2 regions of the Microbacterium sp. BG28 genome follow, and region 2 is predicted to be linked to the other one. Evidence: riboswitches for the same ligand, from Rfam matches in the RefSeq annotation. Region 2 holds a riboswitch; the other holds the start of a gene.
The links. Region 2 has a riboswitch for thiamine pyrophosphate ahead of thiM (hydroxyethylthiazole kinase). Riboswitches for the same ligand answer to the same signal wherever they lie in the genome.
Positions count from the first base shown of each region.

Region 1 (8,235 bases), on a different contig from region 2:
ATGCCCGAGACGCGTATCGGCTTCACCCCCGACGTCGGCGGCACCTGGCTGCTCGCGCGCGCGCCCGGGCGCATCGGCGAGTACCTCGCGCTGACCGGCGGCACGATGGATGCGGCCGACGCGATCTACGCGGGCTTCGCCGACCACTTCGTTCCGTCCGACCGCATCGATGCCTTCCGCGACGCGCTCGAGACCCGCGCGGACCCGCAGGGGCCCGCGGAGCTGGTGCTCCTGTTCGACGAGACGCCCGACACCTCGCGCCTCGAGACGGCGAGGGCGTGGATCGACGACGCGTTCTCCGCCGACTCGGTGGGCGAAATCCTCGCGCGGCTGCGCGCGCATCCCGAGCCGGATGCGGCCGCCGCCGCCGAGCTGATCGCCGCGCTCTCGCCCACGGCGCTGACGGTGACGCTCGAGGCCGTGCGTCGCGCGCGGCGCAAGCGGTCGCTCCGCGAGGTGCTGGAGCAGGAGTACGGCCTCGTGATGTGGTTCGCCCTCACCCAGCCGGACCTCGTCGAAGGCATCCGCGCGCAGCTCGTGGACAAGGACCGTTCCCCGCGTTGGCATCCCGCCTCGCTCGATGAGCTCGACCTCGGGGTCGTCGATCAGGCCTTCGCCTTCCGGCCTCCGCGGCCGCTCTGGGGTTGATCGTGGCCGCGGGGGAGAAGACGAAGCGCCGGACCTACTCGATCGGCGTCGCGCTCGACGGCTTCTTCTTCGTCTTCGCCGGCCTCGCCTCGATCTGGCTCGCCTATCTGAGCTTCACCGAGACCTTCCGCGTCGGATGGTGGGGCATCCCGCTCGCCATCGCGTTCTGGATTCTGCTCGCATATCTCGTGCTGCCGCGGCTGCACCGCATCCTGACGATGATCTACGTGCCCGACTACTTCATCGGCCGCACACGCACGAGCGACGGATTGCTCGGCGACCCGGTCAATCTCGCGTTCATGGGCAGCGCCGAGCAGATCGAGGAAGTGCTGCGCCGCGCGGGCTGGACGAAGGCCGACCCCGTGACCCTCGCCTCCTCGTGGCGCATCATCACATCGACCCTCACCAGGCGCAGCTACGACGAGGCGCCCGTCAGCCCGCTGTTCCTGTTCTCGCGACAGCAGGACTTCGCCTACCAGCAGGAGGTGGACGGCAATCCCGCGCAGCGCCACCACGTGCGCTTCTGGCGCTGCCCCGACGACTGGCTGCTGCCGGGCGGGCGCCGGGTGGACTGGCTGGCCGCCGGCACCTTCGACACCGCCGTCGGGCTGTCGCTGTTCACGCTGCAGGTGACCCACCGGATCGACGCCGACACCGACATCGAGCGCGACCACATCGTGCAGACCGTCACCGCGGCGGAGCCCCGGGTGCGGGTCGACGTGATCGCCGACTTCTCCACCGGTTATCACGCCCGCAACGGCGGCGGCGACAGCATCCGCACCGACGGCGATCTGCCGATCGTGGACGTGCGGGAGGTGACGGCATGAGCGAGAAGGTCCCCCGCAAGCGCACGGCGTTCGAGTCACCGGTGCGCCTCGCCCGTCCGCTCACCCACGACCCGAACATGCCGCGGCCCGCGGCGACCGTCGCCGGCGGACTCCTCGTCCTGCTGCGCGTGCTGGCGGGAGTGATCTGGCTGCTGTCGATCACGTTCGAGTGGCGTCATATCGTGCACGACGCATCGGTCATGATCGACGGGGTTCCCCTCAGCGAGGAAGAGCGGGCCCTCGGACTGGGGTTCGTCTGGCTCGTGGGTGGCTCCGTCCTGCTGTTCGACGCCGTCATGGCGATCTTCGTCCTGCGCGGCGGCAACCGTTCACGGGTCACCGTGCTCCTCTTCTCGGTGCTGTCGATCAGCTTCGCCTTCTCGACCTGGTGGGTGCAGGGCCAGGACATCCGCATCAGCAGCACCCTGTTGAACCTCGGCCTCGACATCCTGGTGCTCCTCGCGTTGTCCAGCCGCAAGGCCGCCGCCTACGCGCGACGCAACGAACGCCGCTGAGCTCACGGCGCCCGAACAGGCGCGGGCCGGTAGCCTGGACGCTGCCGTGCGGCAGGTGAAAGCGAGGCGGCGTGTTCGACAGTCCCCTCTCCGCATCCGCGTACGACATCCTCCAGGTCGCAGCCGATGCCGACGACGAGGCCCTGCGGCGTGCGTTCCGGGTGCGCCTGCGCGAGACGCATCCCGACACCGGCGGCGACGCGGTGCGCTTCGTCGAGGTGCAGCGCGCGTGGGAGCTCGTGGGCACGCCCGAGGCGAGAGCGGCCTACGATCGCGGCCGAGGCGCGGTGAGCGCTGCGCCCGAGGCGGAGGGGGCGTGGACGCCGCCGCGCGCGCGGCAGGACACCCGTCCGCGCGCCCGATCGGCCGGCCAGCCCGGGGGATGGCGGCGCGAGCGCTACCTGACCCTCATCCGGGAATGGGTGGGCCGCGGTGCCGAGGTGCCCGACCCCTACGATGCGCAGCTGGTGCGTTCGGCGCCGCGCGAGATCCGGCGTCTTCTGGCCGACGCGCTCGCCGAGGAGGCGACCGCCCGCATCGTCGCCGACCTCGGCATGGGCTACAGCGTCTGGCACGACGTCGCCGCATCCGGTCGCAGCGGCGACCTCGACGAGAAGCTCGATCACATCGTGCTCGGCCCGAGCGGCCTGTACGGGGTGCTCTCGGAGGACTTCGGCGGCCCGGTCGGCTTCCGTCGGGGCGAGATCATCGGCCCCGCCGTCGTCGGCGCTCCCGTCAGCGATCTGCTGTCGCGGATGCGTGTCGTCGCCCGCGCGGCGCGGGTGCGCTTCAGCGGCGCGATCGTCGTGCTGCCCGACAACGACCTCGCCCAGCAGATCACCGAGCTCGGCACCGTGCGCGGCACGCCCGTCGTGGTCGCCGGGCGCTCGGCGCTGGCCACCGTGCTGCGGCGAGGCGTGAGCGGCGCGCGCGACATCGGCGGCAACGAGGTGTTCGACGTGCGCACGCGTCTGGACGCCACGGTGCGCTTCGTCTGATCGCGCGGTCCCGCACCGGATGCGGCGAACAGCCCGCCGCTAGCGTGGAGGTATGGACCCGATCGCTGCGACGTTCCTCATCCTGGGGCTGGCGGTGCTCGCGTTCGTCTCCGGCCGCGTGCCCCTCGAGGTCGTGGCGATCGGCGTCGCCCTCGCCCTCTGGGCGACGGGCGTGCTGACCCTCCCCGAGGCCCTCTCGGGATTCGGCGACCCCACGGTTCTGTTCATCGCCAGCCTGTTCGTCGTGGCCAGCGCGCTCGAGCGCAGCGGCATCACCCGATGGCTGGGGGGTCTGATCGTCGCGCGCGCCGGCCATCGCCGAGGTCCGCTCATCGCGGCACTCGGCGCCCTCGTGGCCGTGCTGACCGCCTTCCTCAGCATCAACGGCGCCGTCGCCGCCCTCGTCCCCGTCGCCGCGGTGATCGCCCGGCGTGCCCGCATCCCCGCGTCGAAGGTGATGATCCCGCTGGCCTTCCTCGCATCGGCCGCGTCGTTGCTCACCCTCACCGGGACGCCGGTGAACGTCGTCGTCTCCGAGCTCGCCGAGGCGGAGACCGGGCGCGGATTCGGCTTCGCGGAGTTCGCGCTCGTCGGTCTGCCTCTGCTGGGTGCCGGCCTCGCGGTCATCGTCCTGTTCGGAGACCGTCTGCTGCCCTCCCGGCCCGACGCCCTCGCGGATGGCGCACCGGGGCCGCGCGAGGCGGAGACGTTGTCGCTGGTTCCCGAATCGGTGCGTACGGGCGCCGTGCGAACCGTGCGCACCGGGATGCGGCGCGGAGCCCGGCGCACACTCGTCATCACCGGCATCATGGTCGTGCTGCTGGCGACCGGACTCACTCCGCCCGCGGTGGCAGGCCTGTTGGCGGCAGGCGCCCTCGTGCTCGCGCGCGTCGTGACGCTCCCCGCCCTGTATCAGGACATCTCGTGGACGACGCTGGTGCTCATCGCCGGCATGATCCCGCTCTCCGCCGCCTTCTTGCAGACCGGCGCCGCGGAGGTCGTGGCCGACGGGGTGCTCCACGTCGTGGGCTCGACCGATCCGCACCTCGCGCTGCTCGCCGTCTGCGTGGTCACCGTCGTGCTCGGCCAGTTCATCTCGAACGTGGCGACGGTGCTGATCGTCGCGCCGGTCGCCACGGCGATCGCGGTGAACCTCGGGGTCAGTCCCGTCACCTTCCTGATGGCGCTCGCCGTCGCGGGCGCCGCGTCCTTCCTGACACCCGTCGCGACCCCCGCCAACCTCATGGTGCTGGGCCCCGGCGGATACCGTTTCGGTGACTATTGGCGTCTCGGGCTCCCGCTCGCTCTTCTGTTCCTCGCCGCGGCCGTGTTGTACGTGCCGCTCATCTGGCGTTTCTGAGCCGATGCCTACCCGGCTCTGGCAGGCTGAGGCGGTGATCACAGACGCCGCGCGCGAGTTCCTGTCCGAGTACCATCTCGCCACGCTGTCGACGCTGGACCGTCACGGCCGCATCCACTCCGTGCCGGTCGGCATCACGTACGAGGACGGGATCGTGCGCGTGATCGGCTCACGCGGCACACAGAAGTTCCTCAACGTCGAGCGCACCGGCCGTGCGAGCGTCAACACCGTCGACGGCCGCCGCTGGCTGAGCTTCGAGGGGCCCGCGCGCGTCGTCGAGGACGCGGATGCGGTCGCCCACGCCGTCGAGCTCTACACCCGTCGCTACCGCGAACCGCGTCCGAACCCGGATCGCGTGGCGCTCGAGATCACCGTGGAGCGTGTGCTCGGGTCCCCCGACTTCCGCGCCTGAGAGCGGGCTCCGCGCGGCTCAGACGAGGCCGAAAAGCTCGAGCGGATGCGTCAGCCGCCACCACGGGCTGGGGCCGTCCAGCTCGCCGTCGAGCACCACGTCGACGGTCGTCGCGTTCTTCGGGCCGGTCGCGACGAGGGAGCCGACGACCTCGCCCTGTTCGCGGGCGTCGCCGAGATCGAACGAGGTCGCGAGTGTCGCCGCGGAGCCGTTCCACAGCACCACATCGGCGTCGGCCGCGGTCACGATCGGAACGGTCGCGCCCCACCGTGTCTCGACCCGACCGACCATCGTGCCGGCCGCGACCGAGGGCGTGAGCTGCAGTTCCTGCTCGACCTGGGCGAAGAGGGCGCGGGTAGCCGCATCCCGCGTCTCGACGTCGGGCTGGCCGAGCGTCGCGGCGTAGATGCGCACGGTGGTGTCGCCGATCGTGACGTCCTTCGCGGCGAGCAGATTGTAGGAGTCGAGCGTGCCGGTCTTGAGGCCGACGACGCCGGGGTCTGCGAGCAGATTGTTCGTGTTCTCGACGAGGCCCGCTCCGGGAAGTTCCACGGAGGGGGTGCGCACGATCTCGGCGATGACGGGATCGGCGAGCGCGCGCTTGGCGACCTCCAGCAGAGCTGCGGGGGTGGCCGCGTTCTCGGCCTCGATGCCGGCCGGGCCGGCGATCGTGATGCCCGTCAGCCCGTGCGCTGCGAGCCAGTCGTTGGCCGCTCGCGCGTAGACCGCGTTGTTGGGCCAGATGGTGTCGGCGAGGCGGTCGGCGTAGTTGTTCGCGGACCCCATGAGCATGCCCTGCAGCATCTGGTACTCCGTCAGCGTGCCGCCCACCGGAACGTCGAGCGCCGACTCACCGTTGCGGCGGTACGACCAGTACTCGCGCTCGTCGGCCGCGCTGAACGCGAACTCCCGGCCCTGTTCCCCCGCGGCCAGGGGCATCTGGTCGAGCACGACCATCGCGGTCACGACCTTGGTGATGCTCGCGATCGAACGGGCATCGGCGCTGGAGGTGAGGGGGGAGCCAACGCCGTCGACGACGACAGCGGCGCTGCCCTCGCCCGGCCACGCTCCGACGGCCGCCGCCGCGGGTGTGGGCTCGACGACCGATGCCTGCACGGTTGGGGTGATCGCGTGCAGCGGCCAGAGCAGAGTGGTGCCGCAGTACGCCGCGATCACGGCGACGATCAGCGCGATCGGAACAAGGACGCCGGGACGCCACGGCGTGCGGCGGGGGGCACGCGCGAGCAGGTCCGCAGCGACAGGGGTGAACGAGGCGGCCCCCGCAGCCTCCAGCTGCGGAACCGCCCGGGACGCGCTGGTGACGGTGGCCTCATCGACCCAGCTCAGCGCCGTCGTCGCCGGTGGTACGACGACCGGCACGGATGCGGCGGCATCCTGTGCGGGCGCGGCGGCATCGGTCGTGTCGTCGAAGCTCGCGGCGGCGATCATCGCGGGCGTGGATGCCGCGTCGACGGGCGCGGACGGCACCTCGATCTCGAGATCGTCGGGCGGCAGAGGAGCCTCGTCGACGAATGGCTCGGCGTCTCCGCCGCGGCGCAGCGAACGCCGAGTGGGCGGGGTCGGGCCAGTCACGGTCACCCGCCTACGGTAGCGCGAGCCGCGGGTCTATACTCGGCACGTCAACCACGGGAGTCCGGTGAGCCGGGCTGAGAGGAAGCGGATCCACGCTTCGACCGTCGAACCTGATCCGGATCATGCCGGCGCAGGAAGGAGCATCAATGCACACGTCCACGTCCACATCCGCTCGTTCTTCTCTCACCTCGCGCTGGCGCTGGCGGGTCGTCGACATCGTCGTCGCCAGCGTGATCGGCGTCGCCGCCGGCGTCATCTTCTGGGTCTGGGGTCAGGCCTGGACGCCGCTGAGCACGGCGCTCGCGTTCCTGCCGGGGCTCGAGGGTCTGCTGGCCGGCGGTTGGCTGTTCGCAGGTGTCCTCACGGGGCTCATCATCCGCAAGCCGGGCGCAGCGCTGTACGGCGAGATCGTCGCCGCCGTCGTCTCGATGGCACTCGGCACGCAGTGGGGCTTCACGACCTTCATCTGGGGCGTGGTGCAGGGGGTGGGCGCCGAACTCGGCTTCGCGCTGTTCGCCTACGCGAACTACCGGGTCTGGGTCGCTCTCGTCTCGGGCGCGCTCACGGGACTGGCCGTGGCGCTTCTCGACACGAACTTCTCCTCCATCGCCGCGTATGACGCGGGGCCCCGCGCGATCTACTTCGTCTCGGCGATCGCCTCCGGCATCGTCATCGCCGGGCTCGTCTCGTGGCTGATCGCGCGTGCGCTCGCCGCAACCGGAGCACTCGACCGGTTCGCCTCCGGACGCCAGGCGCGCATCGTCGAAGCCGCCGACGCGGCGTGACTCTCGGCGCGCGGGTCGTCGCCCGCGGGTGGGGGTGGCGGCACGCGGGTCGCAGGCGCTGGGCCGTCGCCGACATCGATCTCACGATCGAGCCCGGTGAACGCGTTCTCTTGCTGGGGGCGAGCGGTGCGGGCAAGTCGACGCTGCTGCGCGCCTTCGCCGGCGTGCTGGGCGGCGACGAGGACGGCGAGGCGACGGGGGAGCTGACCGTCGACGGTGCGCACCCCGCATCCGTCCGCGGCGCCGCGGGCATGGTGCTGCAGGATCCGGACGCGCAGGTGATCCTCGCCCGCGTCGGCGACGATGTGGCGTTCGGGTGCGAGAACCTCGGGGTGCCCGCCGACGCCATCTGGCCGCGGGTCGGCGAAGCGCTGGATGCGGTGGGGCTGTCGGTGTCGCTCGACCACCCGACCTCCGCGCTGTCGGGTGGACAGAAGCAGCGGCTCGCGCTCGCCGGTGCACTGGCCATGCGCCCGAAGCTCCTGCTGCTCGACGAGCCGACGGCCAACCTCGATCCCGACGGCGCCCGGCAGGTACGGGATGCGGTCGCCGCCGTCGCCGCCCGCACCGGGGCGACGCTCGTCGTCGTCGAGCACCGCGTCGACCTGTGGGCCGAGCTCGTCGACCGCGTCGTCGTGCTCGCGCCCGACGGCGGCGTGCTGGCGGACGGTACCCCCGCCGACGTCTTCGCCGCTGCGGCGGACGCCCTGACGCAGGCGGGCGTTTGGGTGCCGGGAGTCCCCGTTCGGATCACGCCGCGCCCGCGCGCAGGAGAGGCATCCCCGCTCGTCGTCGGCGCCGCTCTCGCGGTCGGGCGCCGACGGGTCGGGCGCCGCGAGGCGCTCGCCGCCGCGTCCGGAATCGACGTGCGGCTGAACGCCGGCCGGGCGCTCGCGATCACGGGAGCCAACGGCGCCGGCAAGTCCACGCTCGCGCTCACCCTCGCCGGGCTGCTGACGCCGGTCGGCGGCGAGGTGCGGGCGGCGGATGCGTTGGCCGCCGGCGTCGGATCCGACCCCTCGCGCTGGCGCGCAGCCCAGCTGCTCACGCGCATCGGCACCGTCTTCCAGGAGCCGGAGCACCAGCTGCTCACCGCG
Region 1 covers NZ_JAXCHA010000003.1:236,944-245,178, forward strand. The annotation lists gene SK224_RS12315 (enoyl-CoA hydratase/isomerase family protein) at 1-648, shown strand, start outside; gene SK224_RS12320 (LssY C-terminal domain-containing protein) at 651-1,475, shown strand; gene SK224_RS12325 (hypothetical protein) at 1,472-1,990, shown strand; gene SK224_RS12330 (J domain-containing protein) at 2,062-2,988, shown strand; gene SK224_RS12335 (SLC13 family permease) at 3,041-4,348, shown strand; gene SK224_RS12340 (PPOX class F420-dependent oxidoreductase) at 4,383-4,760, shown strand; gene SK224_RS12345 (D-alanyl-D-alanine carboxypeptidase) at 4,779-6,359, opposite strand; TPP riboswitch at 6,397-6,507, shown strand; gene SK224_RS12350 (ECF transporter S component) at 6,500-7,138, shown strand; gene SK224_RS12355 (ABC transporter ATP-binding protein) at 7,135-8,235, shown strand, end outside.
Region 1: linked by a shared signal. The riboswitch ahead of SK224_RS12350 (ECF transporter S component) and the one ahead of thiM (hydroxyethylthiazole kinase) in region 2 are both predicted to bind thiamine pyrophosphate.

Region 2 (8,235 bases):
TCCTGGAGTCGGCGGGCAAGGCGCCCGTGACGTTCAGCCGCGCGGGCTTCACGGGCTCTGCGGCGCACGGCGCCTTCTGGGCAGGCGACGAGAACTCCACGTGGGAGGCGTTCCGCTGGTCGATGCTTGCAGGCCTGTCGGCCGCCTCGTGCGGGATCGTCTACTGGGGCTGGGACATCGCCGGATTCTCCGGGCCGATTCCCGATGCCGAACTCTACGTCCGGGCGATGGCGGCGAGCGTGTTCGTGCCGATCATGCAGTACCACTCGGAGTTCAACCACCACAAACTGCCCTCCAACGATCGCACGCCGTGGAACATCGCCGAGCGCACGGGTGACGCCGACGTGATCGGAGAGGTACGCGGGCTCGTCGAGCTGCGCGAGCGCCTGATCCCCTACCTGGCAGCCTCCGCCGCCTCCGCCGTCGAGACGTCGGTGCCGCTCATGCGCCCGCTGTACTTCGACCACCCCGACGACCCGCGGGTGTGGGAGCACCCGCTGCAATGGATGCTGGGGCCCGACCTGCTCGTCGCCCCGGTACTCGAACCCGGCGCGACGGCATGGGACGTCTACCTTCCCGTGGGCGAGTGGATCGAGGCCCGCACGGGCGCGTCGTGGACGGGGGGTCGAGTGGTCACGGCGGACGTATCGTCGCGTACCTCCGTCCCGCTGTTCGTCCGCGCCGCCGCGTGGCCCGCGCTGTCCGAGGTTCTCACGGGCCGGGGCTGACTCGCGGGAGACGGACGCCGGTGGGCTCGGCGGACACAGACTCCGGGGTTCACCCCAGGGAGTACCGGCGAGGGCTCGGCGCCGGCTGATCGACGCCGGCTCTCGCCGTCACGGCCGGAGCGACGCGACGAAGTCGAGCTTCTCGAGCACCGGTTCTGGCAGGGCGAACGGGTAGAAGTCGCTCTTGCCCATCGAGCGGTTGATCATGTTGAGCGCGGTGGCCAGCGGCATCCAGACCTCGGTCACGACGTCGCGGAACGTGTTGAACGCGTCGAGTCCTGGGAACGTGACTAGGCCGTACTGGTCGGCGGTCTCGAGCGTGTCCGTGATGTGCAGGAAGTGGGCCCACGTCTCGGCGAAGTCCTCGTAGGGGTGCATGGTCGCGTACGTCGAGATGTAGCGCGCCTGCCAGTCGGCCGGCGGCCCCTCGGAGTAGTGACGGTCGATCTCGGCCTGGTAGTCGGCGCGCTCGTCGCCGAACAGCGCGCGGGCCTCGGCGGAGCGGTCGGTGTTCTCCACGAGCAGCCACTCGATGTAGTGCCCGACCTCGTGTCGGAAGTGTCCGAGCATGGTGCGGTAGGGCTCTCCCAACTGTTTCTGCACCTTGACCCGGTACGCGTCGTCGCTCTCGGCCAGGTCGATCGTGATGACGCCCGCGTCGTGGCCGATGACGACGTTCTCCTGCACGCTCGAGAGCAGATCGAAGCACAGCCCCTTCTCGGGGTCCTCGGCCTTCCCGATGACCGCGAACCCCAGTCGGTCGAGCTCGAAGAGCAGCCACCTCTTCGCGCGCTCGGCCACCGGGTACTGGGAGAGACCGACGAGGTCGGCGTCGTTGGGTCGCACCCGCGTCAGCTCGCACGCGGAGCACTGACCGCCCTCGACTGCGGCCAGCCACGTGCAACCGGACAGGTCGAGGTTGCGGCACACCTGCCACACGGTCCCGGAAGCATCCACGTACCGGCCCGTGTCGTCGACCGGGACGATCTCGCCCTCCGTGCGGGAGAAGCCGAGCGGGGTGCCGCACGACGTGCAGACGGAGTTCTCGAAGTACAGGGCGTTTCCGCACACGCGGCATCGGAAGGCTTTCACCCGGAAAGCGTGGCAGAGCGAACAGCCCGGTGGCGCGGGCTTGCGGTCCCGAACCGCGGTCCTCGTGAGGGGGACTCCGGGCCTCAGCGCACGAGCGCGAAGCCCCCGGTCCAGCTGAGCTTCTCTCCGGCGGCGAGGGTGAGCTGCAGGAAGCCCAAGGCCTCGAGCTCGTGCGCGCGAGACAGCGAGCCGGCGTCGATGGCGCCCACGCCGCCGGCCTCGACGGCAGAGGACAGGGTCTGCTTCGCTGCGGCGTCGTCGCCCGCGATGAGGACGGTCGTCGCCTGGTCGCCGATCTTCTTGGAGGTGAGCGTGCCGGCGAACGTGGTGTTGAACGCCTTCAGCACGCGCGCGTTCGGCAGCTTCGCCTGGATCTCGGCGGCGGCCGAGCTGCCGGCGGGAACGGTGAGCGAGTCGAAGGTGTCGAAGTCGAGCGGGTTGCTGATGTCGACCACGATCTTGCCGTCGAACTGTGCGCCGTACGCGTCGAGGATGCCCGCCACAGCGGGGTAGGGCACGGCCAGCACGACCACGTCGCCGGAGAGCGGGGCGGCGCCGATCTGATCCTTGGCGATGTACGTCACGCTGCTTCCGCCGTCCGCGAGCACGCCGCCGATCGCGTTGGCCATGTTGCCCGTGCCGATGATGCTGAACTCCGTCATGAGATGTCCTCTCCTCGCACCTACGGCACCGACGATCGTCCCATCCGGCCGCCGGCGCAAGCGTCTCCGCGGCATTCATACGCACTCGATCGGCTCCGCGGCGCAGACCTGCACGTGAGGTGCCGGATGCAATCCCGTCATCCCATGCCGACGGGATTGACGTGCCCGAGTCGTCCGCTAACCTGAACCCACACACACGACACGGGGTGCCCCACGGGGCTGAGATCACACCCGTCGAACCTGATCTCGTCAGTACGAGCGGAGGGATGTCGCACATGACGCGCGCGCCAGAGAACCTGATCGAATCCACCATCCAGGCCTGGGGGGCGGTGCGCGAACGCGGCCCGCTCGTGCAGTGTCTGACCAACGCGGTGGTCACGGGCTTCACCGCCAACGTCCTTCTCGCCCTCGGAGCCGCGCCCGCGATGGTCGACATCCCGGATGAAGCCGGAGCGTTCGCGCGCATCGCTTCGGGGGTCCTGGTCAATCTCGGCACGCCCGGCTCCGAGCAGCGTGAGGCGATGCGCGAGGCCGTGGCGGCCGCGCGCGACGCGGGCACTCCCTGGGTGCTCGACCCGGTGGCGATCGGTGTGCTTCCGGTGCGTACCGCGCTCGCCGCCGAGCTCGCCGCCGCGGGTCCCGCGGTCGTGCGCGGCAACGCTTCCGAGATCATCGCGCTGGATGGCTCGGGCGCCGGCGGCCGCGGAGTCGACGCGACGGACGGCGTTGAGGATGCGGTCGCCGCCGCCCGGCGCATCGCACAGGCCACCGGTGCGATCGTCGCCGTCTCCGGCGCGGTGGACGTGGTCACGGACGGCGCCCGCGAGGTGCGGCTCGGTAACGGCGACGCGTTGCTGACACGCGTCACCGGTGGCGGATGCGCCCTCGGCGCCGTCATGGCCGCGTTCGCCGGCGTCGACGAGGACCGTCTCGCGGCGGTGATCGCCGCGGTCACGGTCTACAACGTCGCCGCCGAGGTCGCCGCGGAGCGCTCCGCGGGACCGGGTGGCTTCGCCGTCGCGTTCCTCGACGCGCTCGCCGGCCTCGACGCCGACATGGTGCGGAGCCGGGCGGTGATCGCGTGAACGCGGATCTCTCGCTGTACCTCGTGACGGATGCGGGCATCGCCGCGGCGGCGGGCCACGACATCGTCGACGTGGTGCGCCAGGCGACGGCGAACGGTGTCACGGCGGTGCAGCTGCGCGAGAAGGACGCTTCCGCGCGCCATTTCCTCGACACGGTGACGCGGGTGTCGGATGTCCTGCCCGAGGGGGTCGCGCTGCTCGTCAACGACCGCGTGGATGTCTTCCTCGCCGCCCGTCAGGCGGGGGTGCGCGTGTCGGGAGTGCACGTGGGACAGACCGATCTTCCGCCGGGCGCGGTGCGCGCACTGATCGGCGATGACGCGATCCTTGGTCTCAGCGCCGCCACTCCCGAGCAGCTCGCCGCCGCATCCGGCGGCGACGCCGTGGACTACGTCGGCATCGGTGCGCTTCACGCGACCGCCACGAAGCGCGATGCGCCGCCACCGTTGGGCCATGAGCGGTTCGCGCGGCTCGTCGCGGCGAGCGCGCTGCCGGCGGTGGCGATCGGCGGAGTCTCGGCGGCCGACCTGGGTCCGCTGCGTCGAGCCGGCGCCGCGGGCGCTGCCGTCGTCTCTGCGATCTGCGGAGCGGGCGACCCCGCGGATGCCGCTCGTATGCTGCGCGCGGCATGGGATGCGGCATGAGTGCCGTGCGCGCCGTTCCGCGGGTGCTGAGCATCGCGGGAACCGACCCGACGGGAGGTGCCGGCATCCAGGCGGACCTGAAGAGCATCGCCGCGAACGGCGGGTACGGCATGGCGGTCGTCACCGCGCTCGTCGCGCAGAACACGCACGGTGTGCGTTCGGTGCACGTGCCGCCGGTCGCGTTTCTCGCCGAGCAGCTCGATGCCGTCTCCGACGATGTGCGGATCGATGCGGTGAAGATCGGCATGCTCGCCACCGCAGAGGTGATCGAGACGGTGGGCGCATGGCTCGGCCGCGTCCGCCCGCCGGTCGTCGTGCTGGACCCGGTGATGGTCGCGACCAGCGGCGACCGCCTGCTGGATCCGGATGCGGAGGAGGCCCTCCGGCGCCTGCTGCCGCTCGTCGACCTCGTGACCCCGAACATCCCCGAGCTCGCGATCCTCTCGAGCGCGCCTGCGGCCACCGCCTGGGTCGACGTGCTCGCGCAGGCGGGCGCCGTCGCGCGCGAGCACGGCGTGCGCGTGCTCGCCAAAGGCGGACATCTGTCGGGGGAGCGGTTGCCGGACGCGCTCGTCGAGATCGTCGACGGCGAGGTCGCCAGCACCGAGTTCGCCGGTCTCCGCATCCGCACCCGCAACACGCACGGCACCGGATGCTCGCTGTCGTCCGCGGTGGCGACCCGCGCGGCCGCGACCGGGGACTGGGTGCGGGCGACGGCGGAGTCGAAGAGGTGGCTCACCGAGAGCATCCGCCACGGCGTCGAGCTCGGTGTCGGATCGGGCAACGGGCCGATCAGTCACTTCGCGGGGCTCTGGGAACGCGGCGGTCTCGACACCCGACCGAGCACGCACGAGGTCGAGGCCACGTGGTGGGCGGACATCGCCGGCATCCGTGCCGAGATCGATGAACTGCCGTTCGTGCGGGGGCTGGGTGAGGGCACCCTCGAGAGGGACGCGTTCCTCGGCTATCTCGCCCAGGATGCGCTGTACCTGCGCGACTATGCCCGCGTCCTCGCCGATGCCGCGCGCCGTGCGCCGGACTCCGCGGAGCGCGCGTTCTGGGCAGGAAGCGCGCAGAATGCGATCGTCGGCGAGCTGCAGCTGCACGATCACTGGCTCGCGGGCGAGCCCGGCGTCGGGGCGCGTCCCGATGCGGTCACGACGGCCTACCTCGACCACCTGCTGGCGACCTCCGCCCGCGGCGACTACCGCGTGCTCATCGCGGCGCTGCTGCCCTGCTACTGGATCTACCAGGACGTCGGAGAGCGATTGCAGACGCGGTCGCACGAGGGGCATGCGTATCGCGCCTGGCTCGACACCTACGCAGATCCGGACTTCGCGCACGCCACGCGCCGGGCGATCGAGATCGTCGCCGGGTCCGCCGCGGGAGCCGATGCGGCGACCCGGGCGGCGATGCGCGACGCGTTCCTGGCATCCGCCCGTCACGAGCTCGCTTTCTTCGCTGCGGACAGAACGGCGGCCCGCGGCGACGGAGCATCACCCGGTTGAGGACCGGGTCACCGCGATGCGGCGGCGACGAGCCGAAGAGCCGTCAACCGGTCCGCGGCGCGGGCGACCGCCTGCAGGGTGGCCGCGAGTGTCGAGCGGTCACGTCCCGCGACCCACGCCGAACCGTTCGCGGCTCGGTACTCGATGAGCGTGACCGCTTGGGCATCCGCTCCCGATGTGAGCGAGCTCTGGTGGAGCGAGAGGATCTCTACTGAGATGCCGCAGTCGGCCAGCGCGCGCACGGCGGCCTCGACCGGCCCGAGGCCGGTGTGGGAGCAATGGTGCACGTGGTCGTCGACGCGCACGATCATCTCGGTCGAGGCTGTCCCCTCGTCGATGTGCACGGCCTCGAGCTCGATGCGCGATTGCTGCGGATCGCTCAGGTAGACGTCGGTGAACAGCGACCAGATCGCCTCCGCCGTCACCTCTTCGCCCGTGGTGTCGGTGTGCCGCTGCACGTGCCGCGAGAAGTCGATCTGGAGGCGGCGCGGCAGGATGACGCCGTACTCCGTCTCGAGCAGGTAGGCGATGCCGCCCTTGCCGGACTGCGAGTTGACGCGGATGACCGCGTCGTAGCTGCGTCCGATGTCCGCGGGGTCGATGGGCAGATAGGGGACCCGCCAGGCGATCTCGCGCTCGTCGCGCCCCTCGGCCGCAGCTCTGGCGCGGTGCTCCGCGAAGCCCTTCTTGATCGCATCCTGGTGGGTGCCGCTGAACGCGGTGTGCACGAGGTCGCCGACATACGGATGGCGCGGATGCACGTCGATGCGGTTGCAGTATTCGACCGTACGGCGGATCTCGTCGATGTCGGAGAAGTCGATCATGGGGTCGACGCCCTGCGCGTGGAGGTTCAGGGCGAGAGTTGCGATGTCCACGTTGCCCGTGCGCTCGCCGTTGCCGAAGATGCAGCCCTCGACGCGCTGGGCGCCGGCGAGGACGGCCAGCTCGGCGCAGGCGACGCCGGTTCCACGATCGTTGTGCGGGTGCACGGAGAGGATCACCCCGTCGCGGCGGGCGAGGCGCGTGTGCATGTACTCGATCTGGTCGGCGTAGACGTTGGGGGTGGCGATCTCGACGGTGGCGGGCAGGTTCAGGATGACGGGGCGCTCGCAGCTCGCCTGCCACAGCTCGGTGATCGCGTCGCACACCTCGATGACGTAGTCGGGCTCCGTCAGGTTGAACACCTCGGGGGAGAACTCGAAGCGGACGTTCGGCAGGTGGCCCGCGAGTTCCCACACGTCCCTGCCGCCGGCGAGGATCAGCTCGCGCAGCTCGTCGCGGTCCTTGTCGAGCACGGTCGTGCGCCAGACCGGCGCCGTCGCCGTGTACATGTGGATGACGACCTCGTTGCGGATGCCGCGGATCGACTCGACGGTCCGTTCGATCAGATCACGCCGCGCCGGCGTGAAGACGACGATCGTGACGTCGTCGGGCGCGAGGTCGGAGTCGGCGATGAGGCGCACGAAGTCGTAGTCCGTCTGGGAGGCGGACGGGTAGCCGACTTCGATCTCGGTGTAGCCCATGCGCACCATGAGCTCGAAGAACCGGCGCTTACGAGCCGGGTCCATCGGTTCGGCCAGGGCCTGGTTGCCGTCGCGCAGGTCGACGGGGACCCACAGCGGTGCGGTGGTGATGCGGCGGTCCGGCCAGCGGCGTTCCGCATCGGTGAGGGGCACCTCGACGCGCGAGTAGGCGTCGGTATAGCGATGCGACGGCATGCCCGAGGGGCGCTGTCGGTTCCAGGCGGGGGCGGAGATGGTCATGGTCGGAGGTCCTCAGGTCTGGGGGAGGCAGACCGGCGCGGTGTTCGGCTCCACGACGGGAAGCCGGTCTGGCTACGCCCCGCCGTGGCGGCGAAGAAGAAGGAATCCGAGCAGGGACATGTCGGGGACGTTACCATAGTCCTCAGACAAGTTGAGGAGTTGGGATGACTCAGGTGTCGCGGACGCCACTCGCCGACCAGGCGGCGGACCTGCTTCTGACGCGCGTGCGTGCGGGGGAGTGGCTCCTGGGGGGCAAGCTCCCCGGTGAGACGACTCTCGCGGCGCAGCTGGGTGTCGGGCGCTCGACCGTGCGCGAGGCGATCCGGCGTCTGGCCGGACGCGGCGTTCTCGACGCACGACAGGGGTCGGGTGTCTATGTGACCGCCCTCGACGTTCCCGACGAGTGGGGAGATGTCCTCCGGCGTGCCGACATCGTGACCGTGATCGAGGCACGCACGGCGATCGAGGTCGAAGCCGCCATGCTGGCCGCGCAGCGGCGCACGCCCGCGGATCTCCGGGCGATCCGGCGCGCGCTCGACGCGCGGACTCTGCCCGGGCAGAGCGTCCAGGAGCATGTGGATGCCGACATGGCCCTGCATCGGGCGATCGTCGTGGCATCGCACAATGAGGTACTGGTCGAGTTGTTCGACGGTTTCGTGCCGCGCGTCCGGCGCACCATGATCGAGATGCTCCGCATCCGGCCGACGGCTTCCGAGCGACAGGATCAGGACGCGCACGCCGCGGTTGTCGAAG
Region 2 covers NZ_JAXCHA010000002.1:1,013,486-1,021,720, reverse strand. The annotation lists gene SK224_RS10870 (TIM-barrel domain-containing protein) at 1-728, shown strand, start outside; gene SK224_RS10865 (putative zinc-binding metallopeptidase) at 837-1,820, opposite strand; gene SK224_RS10860 (NADPH-dependent F420 reductase) at 1,904-2,482, opposite strand; TPP riboswitch at 2,675-2,766, shown strand; gene thiM (hydroxyethylthiazole kinase) at 2,758-3,567, shown strand; gene thiE (thiamine phosphate synthase) at 3,564-4,211, shown strand; gene SK224_RS10845 (bifunctional hydroxymethylpyrimidine kinase/phosphomethylpyrimidine kinase) at 4,208-5,719, shown strand; gene SK224_RS10840 (2-isopropylmalate synthase) at 5,728-7,482, opposite strand; gene SK224_RS10835 (FadR/GntR family transcriptional regulator) at 7,647-8,235, shown strand, end outside.